One region of the Citrobacter tructae genome, then DNA from elsewhere that is predicted to be linked to it. Evidence: predicted binding sites of a transcription regulator. Region 1 holds the regulator's gene; each other region holds the start of a gene.
What was found. Region 1 encodes PhoB, which activates phosphate uptake and scavenging genes when phosphate is short. Its sites were predicted from a motif close to CTGTCATAAAACTGNCNNAT; they were not measured.

Region 1 (5,150 bases):
AAACAGAGCCAGCACAAAACACCATTTCCGGGAAAAAGGTATGGGTAATAGTTCGAACAAAAAACAATCAAACGTCGTAAAATTCAGGATGCATACATTGACCACATAAAAAAACCAGCTTGCGCTGGCTTTTTGGAAAGATAATCTTACGAAGAAGCGTCAATCGTTACTTTTGGCAAGTAAACGTTCCGCAAGCACAAAGCTAAACCGCGTCCCTTTGCCCGGCTGACTTTCAATATTCAATCGGCTGTCGTGATGATTTAAGGCGTGTTTCACAATAGCCAGCCCGAGTCCGCTTCCGCCCGTTTGCCGCGATCGCGCTTTGTCCACGCGATAAAAGCGCTCGGTCAAACGCGGAATGTGCTCCGCAGCAATACCTGGACCGTTGTCCTCAACACAAAACTCCGCCCCCGACGCGACATGCTGCCAGCGCACGGTGATGTGCGTTCCCGCAGGCGTATGGTTCACCGCGTTATACACGAGATTCGAGATAGCGCTACGCAGTTGCTCCTCATTGCCCATTACGCTCAGGCGATTATCCACGTCAAAGGTAAACGTGTGTTTATTCTGACTCAGCGTTTGCGCCTCATGTTCAACCACGCGCAGTATCACCGGCACATCGACTTTTTCATTCAACAGCAGCGCTGGTGCGGCCTCGATTCTCGACAATGTCAGCAGTTGCTTAACCAGCCCTTCCATACGCTGTGTTTGCTCACGCATGGTGTGCAGCGCTTTTTCTCGCGTTGCACCTTCCAGGGGATGTTCCTGCATCATTTCCAGATAGCCTTGCAGCACCGTGATTGGCGTACGCAGCTCATGGCTGGCGTTGGCAAAAAAGTTACGCCTCGCGCCTTCCAGTTGGTGCATCTGGGTGACATCACGCGCCACCATCAACAGTTGCTTGTCGGTATACGGCATCACGCGAATTTCCAGATGTCGTCCGGTATTGAGAACCAAATTGATCGGTCGACTAAAGTCGCGCGTTTTAAGGTACAACGTGAATTCCGGGTAACGCAGCAGGTTAAGAATATTTTGCCCGCTATCGTCCGGCCAACGCAGTCCCAAAACCTGCTGCGCCAGACCGTTACACCAGAAAATACCGCCTTCTTCGGTGGTCAGCACCACCGCATCGGGGAGTGACTCCGCCCCGCTGCGAAAGCGTTTAATCAGATTCCCCAGCTCACGACGGCGTTTTTTGTTACGCAGTTGCATTTGATGCAGGCCATAGAGCAACGGTTCCCAACTGCCACGCCCCGGCGGAGGCGTCATACTCATGTCGACCCATAACCACCAGGATAAACGCAGTAAATTCCAGAAATGCCAGATAAGCAGACCCGTTACCGATGCCAGTAAAAACCAGGGCAGGTAACCCAAAAAAGCACTAAGGATAAAAGCTGGTATGCAGCAAAGTATCAGCTCCAGTACCAGCCTTTTCCATGACAATCGTTCAAGCAAACGTCACACTCCATTTACAGCTTGATCTAATGGGCTATCTCACGTACCCGTCAGAAGCGGGTTGAAAAACGGTATCCCGTCCCACGTACCGTCTGCACCATGCGATCGTGGCCGCTGTGCTCCAGCGCCTTACGCAAGCGACGGATATGCACATCAACCGTCCGGTCCTCCACGTACACATTGGTGCCCCAGACATGATTAAGTAATTGTTCGCGGCTGTAGACGCGCTCGGGATGGGTCATAAAGAAATGCAGCAGTTTGAATTCGGTTGGTCCCATATCCAGCGGAGCCTCCCCGGTCATCACGCGATGCGAGGTGGGATCAAGACTCAGCCCCTGCATCTCAATGACTTCTTCAACCGCCATTGGCGAAATACGACGCAGCACGGCTTTAATACGTGCCACCAGTTCCTTGGGGGAAAACGGCTTGGTGATATAGTCATCCGCGCCGGTTTCCAGCCCACGCACGCGGTCTTCCTCTTCGCCTCTCGCCGTCAGCATCATGACAGGGATATCCCGCGTCATCGCCTCACGCTTGAGGTGTTTAATGAACTGCAGGCCCGATCCGCCGGGAAGCATCCAGTCAAGTAGGATCAGATCCGGCCAGGGTTCATTGAGTTGATTCACCGCACTGTCATAGTCTTCGGCTTCTACAGGTTGGAACCCGTTTTGCTCGAGCACGAAGCAGACCATTTCACGAATTGGAGCTTCATCTTCTACGACCAGAATACGTCTCGCCATGATTTGCCCTGTTTTTAATTTAATCGTTCATACCCTAAATACGCCGCCATTATGCGTCAGATTTATGACATTTTTATGAAAAAGATAATCCAGGTTTAACGAAGGTTGTTGAATTATGACAGCCCGGAAACAAGATATTCGCGCTGTTGCAAGGTTATAATCCCCTTTATCGCTTTTTCGTCATGGAACTCTTATGCGCATCCTTCACACCTCTGACTGGCATCTGGGACAAAACTTCTACAGCAAGAGCCGCGCCGCCGAGCATCAGGCTTTTCTTGACTGGCTGCTGGAAACGGCACAATCCCATCAGGTGGATGCCATTATTGTGGCAGGCGATATTTTTGATACCGGCTCACCACCCAGCTACGCCCGCGAGATTTACAACCGCTTTGTCGTTAATCTGCAGCAAACAGGCTGCCATTTGGTGGTGCTGGCAGGCAATCATGACTCCGTCGCCACGCTTAATGAATCGCGCGATATTTTGGCGTTCCTGAATACCACGGTGGTCGCAAGCGCGGGTCATGCGCCGCAAATACTGAAACACCGCGACGGTACGCCGGGTGCCGTACTGTGCCCAATTCCTTTTTTGCGTCCGCGCGACATCATCACCAGCCAGGCGGGACTGACCGGCAGCGAAAAACAGCAGCATCTGCTGGGGGCAATTACCGACTATTACCAGCAGCAGTACCAGGACGCCTGTAAACTGCGCGGTGAACTGAATCTGCCGATCATTGCGACAGGACATCTGACTACCGTCGGTGCCAGTAAAAGTGACGCGGTACGTGACATTTATATTGGAACGCTGGACGCCTTTCCGGCACAGAATTTCCCACCAGCGGATTACATCGCGCTGGGACATATTCACCGGGCGCAGGTTATCGGCGGGACGGAACATATTCGCTACTGCGGCTCGCCGATTGCCCTCAGTTTTGACGAGTGTGGCAAAAGCAAATGCGTCCATCTGGTGAGCTTCGACGAAGGGAAACTCAGCGCTGTCGAGAACCTCACCGTACCGGTGACGCAGCCGCTTGCGGTATTGAAAGGCGATTTAGCCGCCATTACCGCCCAGCTTGAGCAATGGCGCGGCGTAGAGCAGCAACCGCCCATCTGGTTAGATATCGAAATTACCACCGACGATTACCTGCACGATATGCAGCGTAAAATCCAGGCGCTGACGGAAGACCTGCCAGTAGAAGTCCTGCTGGTGCGTCGTAGCCGCGAGCAGCGCGAACGTATTATGGCCAATGAACGACGCGAAACGTTAAGCGAACTGAGCGTGACAGAAGTGTTTGACCGCCGACTGGCACTGGAAGAACTTGAAGAACCGCAGCGTGAGCGGCTTAATCAGCTGTTTAGCGCCACCTTGCAAACGCTCGCCGGGGAGGCTGAAGCATGAAAATTCTCAGCCTGCGCCTTAAAAACCTCAACTCCCTGAAAGGGGAATGGAAAGTCGATTTCACAGCAGAGCCTTTTGCCAGCAACGGCCTGTTTGCCATCACCGGGCCTACGGGCGCGGGGAAAACCACCCTGCTGGACGCGATTTGCCTCGCGCTGTACCACGAAACGCCGCGACTGAATAACGTGTCACAGTCGCAAAACGACCTGATGACCCGTGACACCGCTGAATGCCTGGCAGAAGTTGAATTCGAAGTTAAAGGCGAAGCCTACCGCGCATTCTGGAGCCAGAACCGGGCGCGCAATCAGCCTGACGGCAACCTGCAGGTCCCGCGCGTAGAACTTGCCCGCTGCACTGACGGAAAAATCCTCGCCGATAAAGTCAAAGACAAGCTGGAAATGACCGCCGCACTCACAGGGCTGGATTACGGACGCTTTACCCGTTCGATGCTGCTGTCGCAGGGGCAATTCGCCGCCTTTCTAAACGCCAAACCGAAGGAGCGTGCCGAGTTGCTGGAAGAGCTGACCGGCACCGAGATCTACGGACAGATTTCGGCGATGGTATTTGAAAAACACAAATCAGCGCGCACGGAACTGGAAAAGTTACAGGCCCAGGCCAGCGGTGTTTCGCTGTTGGCCGCAGAGCAGGTGCAATCCCTCACTGAAAGTTTGCAGGTACTTACTGACGAAGAAAAACAACAACTTGCCAGCCAGCAAACCCAGCAACAACACCTCAACTGGCTAACCCGGCAAAATGAGTTACAGGCAGAAATAAACCGTCACCGGCAGGCATTGCAAGCCGCGCAGCAGGCACAAGAACACGCACAGCCGCAGTTGGCGGCGCTCAGCCAGGCTTTACCGGCCAGGACATTACGCCCGCAGTGGGAACGCATAGGGGAACAATCCACTACCCTGATGCGAATTCACCAGCAGATTGAAGAAGTGAATACTCGCTTACAAGGCAGCTTAACGCTGCGTGGGCGCATCCGCCAGCAGGCGCAAAAACAGTCTGCTACCATGCTTGCCGAGCAGCAAACGCTCAGCAGTTGGCTGAACGAACATGACCGTTTCCGTTTATGGAACAGTGAACTGGCGGGATGGCGCGCGCTGTTAGCCCAACAGTCAGACGCCAAAAACCAGCTACGCCAATGGCAACAGCTACGGGAAAATGACGTCCGCAAGCTGGACGTTCTCCCGCACCCGGCGCTGACTCTTGCGCCAGAGGAAGTCGCAGAAGCGCTGGCGCAACACGCCCGGCACCGACCATTACGCCAGCGTCTGAGCACCCTGCATGGGCAGATTGCACCGAAGCAAAAGCAGCTGGCACAACTACACGCCACACTCCAGCATCGCCAGCAAGAACAGACCCAGCGTAACGCCGCCCTGGCAGAGAAACGCCAGCGGTATAAAGATAAAAATCAGCAGCTTGCTGATGTAAAAACCCTTTGCGAGCAAGAAGCGCGGATTAAAGATCTGGAAAGCCAGCGGGATTTATTGCAGTCAGGGCAACCATGTCCGCTCTGCGGCTCCACCACGCATCCAGCGATTGAGCGCTATCAA
Region 2 (5,150 bases), 2.1 Mb from region 1:
AGTCCGGGCCGATGCCATCCGCGTACTCAGCAACCTGCTTCATGGCACCCGGTTTAAACATCCAGTCGTAGTTGTAATTCACCCAACTGCCGTCCGGCTTTTTCTCCTGGGTTTCATTCCAGCCGGTATAAGCAATCAGCTGTACCAAGTTGAGATCCATCCCCATTTTGGGTTCCAGCTCATTCTTGATGCGCTTAAGTTCCGCCACATCAAAACTTTGCAGATAGACCTTGTCCTGCTTATCGCTGTAGCCGTACTTTTTCAGCACTTCCAGCGTCTTCGCCGCAATGTCCTTCCCTTCCTGATGATGGAACCACGGCGCTTTGATTTCCGGATAGATGCCAATGTTCTTACCGGTGGAATGATTTAATCCCTGAACAAACTCGATCTCTTCTTCGAAAGTATGCACGCGGAAATCAGATTTCCCCATCGGGAAACGCCCGGGGTACGTCTGCACCTGTTTGCCGTTTTCGATATCAAAACCTTCGGTAAATTTCAGCGATTTGATCTCATCCAGCGTAAAGTCGATGGCGTAATAACGCCCATCTTTACGGGCGCGATCCGGGAAACGCTCAGCGACATCGGTTACCCGATCAAGATAATGGTCATGCAGAACGACCAGATGGTCGTCCTTGGTCATCACCAGATCCTGCTCCAGATAATCCGCGCCCTGTGCATAGGCCATCGCTTTTGCTGGCAGCGTATGCTCAGGTAAATAGCCACTGGCCCCACGGTGTGCAATCACAATCTTGTCTGCGGCGATAGCCGCGCTGCTGACCACCATCCCGGTCAGCATCAACGCTACGCTGAGACTTTTCAATGTGGTTTTCATCTATTAGCCCCCGTTACGCTTCAGTTCCATCTCTGCGTGATGGCGTTTTTCACCAATCATCACAATCACCAGCAGAATAACCGCCAGTACGCTGCCGCCAATCATCACCATAAAACCACCGTCCCAACCGAAGAAGTCAACGGTGTAACCCACAATGGCGCTCGCCGCCACAGAGCCGCCCAGGTAACCAAACAGCCCGGTGAAGCCTGCCGCCGTACCCGCCGCTTTTTTCGGCGCCAGTTCCAGCGCATGCAGACCAATCAGCATTACCGGACCGTAGATCAGGAAGCCGATGATAATCATACATGCCATATCAACATTCGGATTTCCCGCCGGGTTCATCCAGTAAACGACCGTTGCAATAGTCACCAGCGTCATAAAGAACACGCCAGTCGCACCACGGTTACCACGGAAGACTTTATCCGACATCCAGCCACACAACAGGGTGCCAGGGATACCCGCATACTCATACAGGAAGTAGGCCCAGGATGATTTATCCAGTGCGAAATGTTTCACTTCTTTTAGGTAGGTCGGCGACCAGTCGAGGATGCCGTAACGCAGCAAATAGACAAATACGTTGGCAATCGCGATGTACCACAACAGTTTGTTAGGCAGAACGTACTGCATGAAGATCTGCTTCGCAGTCAGCTCTTCTTCTGCTTTTTCGTTGTAATCGTCCGGATAGTCATTCTTATACTCTTCGATAGACGGCAAACCACAGGACTGCGGCGTATCGCGCATCAGAGCAAAAGCAATCAGGGCGACAATAATCGCACCAAATGCCGGCATGTACAGTGCAGCTTTCCAGTCGTTAAACCAAGCCATCCCCAGTAGGAACAGCAGCGGAGGCAGACCGCCACCCACGTTATGCGCGCAGTTCCATACAGAAACAATACTGCCGCGCTCTTTTTGCGACCACCAGTGCACCATGGTACGGCCACACGGTGGCCACCCCATCCCCTGGAACCAGCCGCAGAGGAACAACAACACGAACATCACGGCAATACTCGATGTCGCCCACGGCACAAAGCCCATAAACAACATGACTGCCGCAGCCAGAATCAAGCCCGCAGGCAGGAAAACGCGCGGATTCGAGCGGTCCGAAACGGACCCCATAATAAATTTCGAAAAACCATAAGCAATGGAGATACCAGACAATGCAAAGCCCAGATCGCCACGAGAGAAACCCTGCTCAACCAGGTATGGCATCGCCAGAGTAAAGTTCTTACGTACCAGATAGTACGCCGCATAGCCGAAGAATATCCCCATGAAAATCTGCCAGCGCAATCGACGATAAGTAGGATCGATCTCCGCTGCAGGTAAGCGCGTTTTGTGTAGCGCCGGTTTAAAAATGCTCAACATATTATGTAGCCTCCGTGGCCGTCTTTCATTCGAAGGAAACACTGTAGTACGTCATCGCGACGCTACCGCCCCCAGTGTGGCCGCGATGTTAAGGAAAGATTCAGCGCAATAATGTGAAACACAGCACATATTGTTACAGTTTTATGACAAATGTTCATAAAGGCGCACGGAATCACGTTTCATTTTCGAATAATGAGCGATTATGCGCGAAATCAAACAATCCATGTTTTTTATGTGGCTAAATGATAAAAAACGAACTGTGAGGAAAAACAATGAAAACTCGCGACTCGCAAACAAGTGACGTGATTATCATTGGTGGAGGAGCAACAGGTGCCGGGATCGCACGCGACTGTGCCCTACGCGGATTGCGCGTCATTTTGGTCGAACGCCACGATATCGCCACCGGTGCGACGGGACGTAACCACGGCCTGTTGCACAGCGGTGCACGCTATGCCGTCACTGACGCTGAATCTGCTCGTGAATGTATTAGCGAAAACCAAATTCTGAAACGTATCGCCCGCCACTGCGTTGAATCAACGGACGGTCTGTTTATTACGTTGCCGGAAGATGAGCTCTCCTTCCAGGCCACCTTTATTCGCGCCTGTGAAGACGCGGGGATCCGCGCAGAGGCGATTGACCCCCAACAGGCACGCATTATCGAGCCAGCGGTGAATCCGCAGTTGATTGGTGCGGTAAAAGTACCGGACGGTACCGTGGATCCCTTCCGTTTGACCGCCGCCAACATGCTGGATGCACGTGAGCATGGCGCAGTCATCCTGACGGCCCATGAAGTGACCGGGCTGATTCGTGAAGGCGCAACCGTCTGCGGTGTGAACGTACGCAATCATCTTACCGGTGAGATGCAGTCCCTGCATGCGCCGGTGGTGGTGAACGCCGCCGGGATCTGGGGTCAACGGATTGCGGAATATGCCGATCTGAGCATCCGCATGTTCCCAGCGAAAGGCTCGCTGCTGATCATGGATCATCGCATTAACCAACATGTCATCAACCGCTGTCGTAAGCCGTCTGATGCCGACATTCTGGTGCCTGGCGACACCATCTCGCTGATCGGTACCACCTCACAGCACATTGATTACGACGATATCGACAGCAACCGCGTCACCGCTGAAGAGGTTGATATTCTACTGCGTGAAGGGGAAAAACTGGCCCCGATTATGGCGAAAACGCGCATTTTACGCGCCTACTCCGGCGTGCGTCCGCTGGTGGCCAGCGACGATGATCCAACAGGTCGCAACGTTAGCCGCGGTATCGTACTGTTCGATCACGCCGAACGCGACGGACTGGATGGGTTTATCACTATCACCGGCGGCAAACTGATGACCTACCGCCTGATGGCCGAATGGGCTACCGACGCCGTCTGCCGCAAGCTAGGCAATACCCGACCTTGCACCACTGCGGATGCCGCGCTGCCAGGTTCGCAGGAATCGACTGAGCACACGCTAAAACGTGTGATCTCTTTGCCAGCACCACTCCGTGGCTCAGCGGTCTACCGTCACGGCGATCGCACCCCTGCCTGGCTGAGCGAAGGTCGTCAGCACCGCAGTCTGGTCTGTGAATGCGAGGCGGTCACAGCGGGAGAAGTGCAATACGCTGTGGAAAATTTAACCGTCAACAGCCTGCTGGATTTACGTCGTCGTACCCGCGTCGGGATGGGGACATGCCAGGGCGAGTTGTGTGCCTGCCGTGCCGCAGGTTTGCTGCAACGTTTTAATGTTACCACCGCCGCGCAATCCATCACCCAACTCTCCGAGTTCCTCAACGAACGCTGGAAAGGCGTGCAGCCGATTGCCTGGGGAGATGCGCTGCGCGAAAGCGAATTCACGCGCTGGGTTTATCAGGGATTGTGCGGTCTGGAAAAGGAGCACCAGGATGAAATTTGATACCGTCATTATCGGCGGCGGCCTCGCCGGGCTACTGTGCGGTCTGCAGCTACAAAAAAGCGGGTTGCGCTGCACGATTGTTACCCGCGGCCAAAGCGCACTGCATTTTTCCTCCGGCTCGCTGGATTTACTCAGCACGCTGCCGGATGGGCAGCCGGTGAGCGATATCGAGGCGGGTTTGAACGCGCTGCGCACCCAGGCTCCGTTGCATCCTTATAGTCTCATTGGCACGCAAAGTGTATTGTCTCTGGCGCAGCAGGCACAAACTCTGCTGAAAGAATCTGGCGCCCAATTGCAGGGCGAGGTTCATCATGGGCATCAACGCGTGACGCCACTGGGCACCTTGCGTTCAGCCTGGCTCAGCTCGCCGGAAGTCCCTGTCTGGCCGCTGTCTGCTCAGCATATCTGCGTGGTGGGCATCAGCGGGTTACTGGATTTTCAGGCGCACCTCGCGGCCGCCTCTCTGAGCCAGCATAACCTCAGCGTCGAAACCGCAGAAATCGAGCTACCAGAACTGGATGTCCTGCGCGATAACCCTACTGAGTTTCGCGCGGTTAACATCGCACGCCTGCTGGATAACGAAGATAAATGGCAACTGCTCTATGACGCGCTGCTGCCAATAGCAAAAACCTGCGACATGATCATTATGCCAGCCTGCTTCGGCCTCGCCGATTCCCGGCTCTGGCAGTGGCTCAACGAACGTCTGCCCTGCTCGCTGATGTTGTTACCGACCTTACCGCCTTCCGTTCTAGGCATGCGCCTGCACAATCAATTACAACGCCAGTTTGTGCGCCAGGGCGGCGTCTGGATGCCGGGCGACGAAGTGAAAAAAATCACCTGTCAGGACGGTATAGTGAGCGAAGTCTGGACCCGCAACCACGCTGATATTCCACTGCGGCCACGCTTCGCCGTGCTCGCCAGCGGTAGCTTCTTCAGCAGCGGGCTGGTGGCCACTCGCGAGGCCGTCCACGAGCCAATCCTTGGCCTGGATGTCCAGCAGGCAGAGACCCGTGCGCAGTGGTATCAGCGCGACGTCTTCGACCCGCAGCCGTGGC
Region 3 (5,150 bases), 1.2 Mb from region 1:
CGGTGCCAACTCAGTCAGGAATAAAGCGATGCCGAAGCTCACCGGAACGGCGATCAGCAAGGCGATAAAAGAGGTCACCAGCGTACCGTAAATCGGTACCAGCGCACCGTAGATGTCGTTTGGCGCATCCCACTCCTTGGTCCACAAAAATGAGAAACCAAATTTCTGAATGCTTGGCCAGGAGGAGATGATCAGAGAGACAATAATGCCACCCAACATCAATAGCACAATCAGCGCAGCCAGTTTTACCAGCGCGCTGAATATCATGTCACCCTTTTTACCCGGTGGGTTAAAAGCAGGCTTGGTTGCAGCCATAAATCACTCTTTAAGTTAAACGCGTTTACGAAGTTGCCGGATGGTGCTGACACTTATCCAGCCTACAGTGAGAACCGTAGGGCGGGTTAGCATCATGCCCCCCGCCATTTTCGTCAATATTCCCAATTAGTACAGCGCTTTACCGCTACTATCCTTGACGTTGGTCTTCCATGCAGCACGAATCTGCTCAACCACGCTATCCGGTAGGCTGGCGTAATCCAGGTCATTAGCCTGCTTGCCGCCATTTTTGTATGCCCAGTCAAAGAATTTCAGCACTTCAACGCCTTGCTCAGGTTTCTTCTGCTCTTTGTGAACCAGGATGAATGTGGTTGAAGTGATTGGCCATGCCTCATCACCTTTCTGGTTCGTCAGATCCTGGGCGAAAGTTTTGCTCCAGTCAGCGCCTTTCGCCGCATTAGCGAAGTTTTCTTCGGTCGGGCTTACCGGCTTGCCGTCAGCAGAAATCAGTTTGGTATACGCCAGGTTGTTCTGCTTAGCGTAAGCGTATTCAACGTAGCCGATGGAACCAGGCAGACGCTGTACGAACGCAGCAATACCGTCGTTACCTTTACCGCCCAGACCGGTCGGCCAGTTAACGGTAGAGCCTGCGCCAATTTTAGATTTCCACTCTTCATTCACTTTTGCCAGATAGCTGGTGAAGACGAAGGAGGTACCGGAACCATCAGCACGACGCACAACGGCAATATTCTGAGAAGGCAGTTTCAGACCTGGGTTCAGTTTGGTGATGGCTTCATCATCCCACTTCTTGATTTTGCCGAGGTAGATGTCACCCAGCGTTTTACCATCCAGCACCAGCTCGCCGGATTTCAGACCAGGTATATTGACCGCCAGCACAACACCGCCGATCACAGTCGGGAACTGGAACAAGCCTTCCTGTGCCAGTTTTTCATCAGACAACGGTGCATCAGAGGCACCGAAATCAACAGTATTTGCCGTAATTTGTTTTACACCACCGGAGGAGCCGATACCCTGGTAGTTGACTTTGCTACCGGTCTCTTTCTGATAAGTATCAGCCCATTTGGCATACACTGGCGCAGGAAAAGTTGCACCTGCACCTGTCAGGCTCGCTGCAGCAAAAGCAGAGAACGCGCTCATGGATAAGGTCGCGGCGACAACAGTTGCGACAGTGGTACGCATAACTTTCATAATGTCTCCTGCACGGTTTTCGTAAATTGTTGTTTGAGTTGCTACTGTGAGCAAAATAGGACAAACAGGTGACAGTTAAATGTACGAAATATGACAGTTTTATGACAGCCAAGAAAAATGAAACACAAAAACAAAAAATTCATTTATAAACAAACAATTATCTGTTGTCATCACAATGACATTTTGTGAATATTTTCTTTTTATGACACTAAAAACAGTAGCTGAAGATGACGGTTTGTCATATTAAAAGGGGCAGGATAATTGATTAAAAACAGAACAAATCTAAAAAAATGCCCCGCATTTTGCAGGGCATTCTAAGAGTAATACGGCTTACTCTACAGTAACCGACTTCGCCAGGTTACGCGGCTGATCCACATCGGTGCCTTTAATCAGCGCCACATGATACGCCAGCAATTGCAGCGGAACGGTATAGAAGATTGGTGCAATCACCTCTTCCACATGCGGCATCTCGATGATGTGCATGTTTTCATTACTGGTGAAGCCAGCATCCTGATCGGCGAAGACGTACAGTTGGCCGCCACGTGCACGAACTTCTTCAATGTTGGATTTCAGTTTTTCCAACAGTTCGTTGTTCGGTGCCACGACGATAACCGGCATATCTGCATCAATCAGCGCCAGCGGGCCGTGCTTCAGTTCGCCAGCAGCGTAAGCTTCCGCGTGAATATAAGAGATCTCTTTCAGCTTCAGCGCGCCTTCCAGCGCAATTGGGTACTGATCGCCACGGCCAAGGAACAGCGCATGGTGTTTGTCAGAGAAATCTTCCGCCAGGGCGGCAATGCGTTTGTCCTGAGACAGCATCTGCTCAATACGGTTCGGCAGCGCCTGCAGACCGTGAACGATGTCATGTTCAATAGACGCATCCAGGCCTTTCAGACGAGACAGTTTCGCCACCAGCATCAGCAGAACGGTCAGCTGGGTGGTAAATGCTTTCGTGGAAGCCACGCCGATTTCGGTCCCGGCGTTGGTCATCATCGCCAGGTCTGATTCACGCACCAGCGAAGATCCCGGTACGTTACAAATCGCCAGAGATCCCAGATAACCCAGCTCTTTTGATAAGCGCAGACCCGCCAGGGTATCCGCCGTTTCACCAGACTGGGAAAGGGTGATCATCAGACTGTTGCGACGCACGGCTGATTTGCGATAGCGGAATTCGGAGGCGATTTCCACATCACACGGAATACCCGCCAGCGATTCAAACCAGTAGCGGGACACCATACCGGAGTTGTATGACGTACCACAGGCGATGATCTGAATATGCTCAACCTTAGACAGCATCTCGTTGGCATTTGGGCCCAGCTCGCTCAAATCCACCTCACCGTGGCTGATGCGCCCGGTCAGCGTATTTTTGATCGCGTTCGGCTGTTCATAGATCTCTTTCTGCATGTAATGGCGATAGACACCTTTTTCGCCAGCGTCATACTGCAGATTGGATTCGATGTCCTGACGTTTCACTTCCGCACCAGACTTATCGAAAATGGTGACTGAACGACGCGTCACTTCCGCGATATCGCCTTCTTCCAGGAAGATAAAGCGACGGGTTACTGGCAGCAGCGCCAGCTGATCGGAAGCGATAAAGTTCTCACCCATGCCCAGACCAATCACCAGCGGGCTACCAGAACGCGCCGCCAGTAAAGTTTCCGGGTTACGGGTATCCATGATCACCGTGCCGTATGCACCACGCAGTTGCGGAATAGTCCGCAACACCGCTTCACGCAGGGTTCCGCCCTGTTCCAGCTCCCAATGCACCAAGTGAGCAATAACTTCGGTGTCAGTTTCTGAAACGAAGGTGTAACCCCGAGTCTTCAGCATTTCACGCAACGGTTCATGGTTTTCGATGATGCCGTTATGCACCACCACAATGTGTTCAGAAACATGCGGATGCGCGTTCGCTTCTGAAGGTTCGCCGTGAGTCGCCCAACGAGTGTGGGCAATCCCGGTGCCGCCATGTAACGGATGCTCTTCCGCAGCAGCGGTAAGCATCTGTACTTTACCCAGACGACGCAGACGGGTCATTTTGCCTTCAGCATCAACTACTGCCAGACCGGCAGAGTCATAACCACGATATTCCAGACGACGTAAACCTTCGAGAAGGATTTCAGCAACATCACGCTGCGCGATAGCGCCAACAATTCCACACATATTATTTGATTCCGAATTTAGGCATTATGCCTGTCGTTGTCGGTCAACCTGTTTCCCCTTCGTCTTTCACTCCGTAGCTACGTTGGTTACGCTTGCTACAGCGCGAAATACTTTGGGTAATACCCGTATTCCGGGCGCCCCGAGCCTTGTAGAGAGTGGGGTTATTTTTATAGGTACTGCGTTGGGTGGGAGATATATATTTACCTCCTCAGCCCATATCTGCCGGATGAACGCTAGCGCCATCCGACAAAAATTGATTACTTCTTCTTCACCGGACGCTGCCAGCCCTGCTTATGGACCTGCGGTACACGGCTTAATACCAGTTCGTTATCGGCGACATTACGCGTTACGGTGGTCCCGGCGGCAATGGTAGCGCCTTTGCCCACGGTAACAGGAGCCACCAGCTGAGTATCGGAACCGACAAACACATCGTCACCAATAATGGTTTTAAACTTATTGGCACCATCGTAGTTGCAGGTAATCGTTCCCGCACCGATGTTCACGTTATCGCCAACTTCTGCATCGCCAAGGTACGTCAGATGACCGGCTTTAGAGCCTTTACCCAGGCGCGCTTTTTTCATTTCGACGAAGTTACCCACGTGTGCACCTTCCAGCAGCTCAGCTCCCGGGCGTAAACGCGCAAACGGACCGATAGTACATGCCGCGTCCAGGCGTGCGTCTTCCACTACGCTGTACGGGCTAACCTCACAGTCATCACCAATCACGCTATTTTTGATGATGCAGCCAGCACCAATCTTGACGCGATCACCGAGGGTCACGTTACCTTCAATGATAACGTTAGTATCAATTTCAACATCGCGCCCGTGAATAAGCGTACCGCGTAGATCAAAACGTGCCGGATCGCGCAACATTACACCAGCCAGCAGCAGTTTTTCTGCCTGCTCAGACTGATAAACGCGCTCCAGACGGGAAAGTTGAAGACGGTTATTCACCCCTTCCGTTTCGCTAATACGTGCCGGATGCACCGCCGCAATCTCACGTCCTTCATGATATGCCATCGCAATGATATCGGTGATGTAGTATTCACCCTGAGCATTATTATTGGTGAGTTTTGCCAGCCAGCGTTTCATGTCAGCGCCGTTGGCAATCAGGATGCCGGTGTTGATTTCCTGGATCTGGCGCTGCTCGTCAGTAGCATCTTTGTGCTCGACGATGCCGGTGATGTTGCCGTTTTCACGCGTAATACGCCCGTAGCCGGTTGGGTCGTCCAGATTCACCGTTAACAAACCGATGCCGCCCTGCGGTTTTGCATCCCGCAGGCGCTGCAAAGTGTCGGTGGAGATGAGCGGAACATCGCCATAAAGCATTAAAATGTCTTCGTCATCACCAAAGAATGGCGCCGCCTGCTGCATAGCATGACCAGTACCTAACTGCTCTGCTTGCAGAACCCAGTTCAGGTTGCCATCTTTCAGCGTCTGCTTGAGCAAATCACCACCGTGTCCGTAGACCAGATGTACGTGGGTTGCGCCTAATTCATTAGCAGCATC

Region 2: the regulator PhoB is predicted to act here: its motif matches at 2,325-2,344, upstream of glpT (glycerol-3-phosphate transporter).
Region 3: the regulator PhoB is predicted to act here: its motif matches at 1,571-1,590, upstream of pstS (phosphate ABC transporter substrate-binding protein PstS).

What each region holds. Positions count from the first base shown of each region.
Region 1 is NZ_CP038469.1:2,243,353-2,248,502, forward strand. Features, by position in the region: gene phoR (phosphate regulon sensor histidine kinase PhoR) at 160-1,455, opposite strand; gene phoB (phosphate response regulator transcription factor PhoB) at 1,506-2,195, opposite strand; gene sbcD (exonuclease subunit SbcD) at 2,389-3,591, shown strand; gene sbcC (exonuclease subunit SbcC) at 3,588-5,150, shown strand, end outside.
Region 2 is NZ_CP038469.1:189,545-194,694, reverse strand. Features, by position in the region: gene glpQ (glycerophosphodiester phosphodiesterase) at 1-832, opposite strand, end outside; gene glpT (glycerol-3-phosphate transporter) at 836-2,194, opposite strand; gene glpA (anaerobic glycerol-3-phosphate dehydrogenase subunit A) at 2,467-4,095, shown strand; gene glpB (glycerol-3-phosphate dehydrogenase subunit GlpB) at 4,085-5,150, shown strand, end outside.
Region 3 is NZ_CP038469.1:3,406,807-3,411,956, reverse strand. Features, by position in the region: gene pstC (phosphate ABC transporter permease PstC) at 1-315, opposite strand, end outside; gene pstS (phosphate ABC transporter substrate-binding protein PstS) at 442-1,482, opposite strand; gene glmS (glutamine--fructose-6-phosphate transaminase (isomerizing)) at 1,813-3,642, opposite strand; gene glmU (bifunctional UDP-N-acetylglucosamine diphosphorylase/glucosamine-1-phosphate N-acetyltransferase GlmU) at 3,900-5,150, opposite strand, start outside.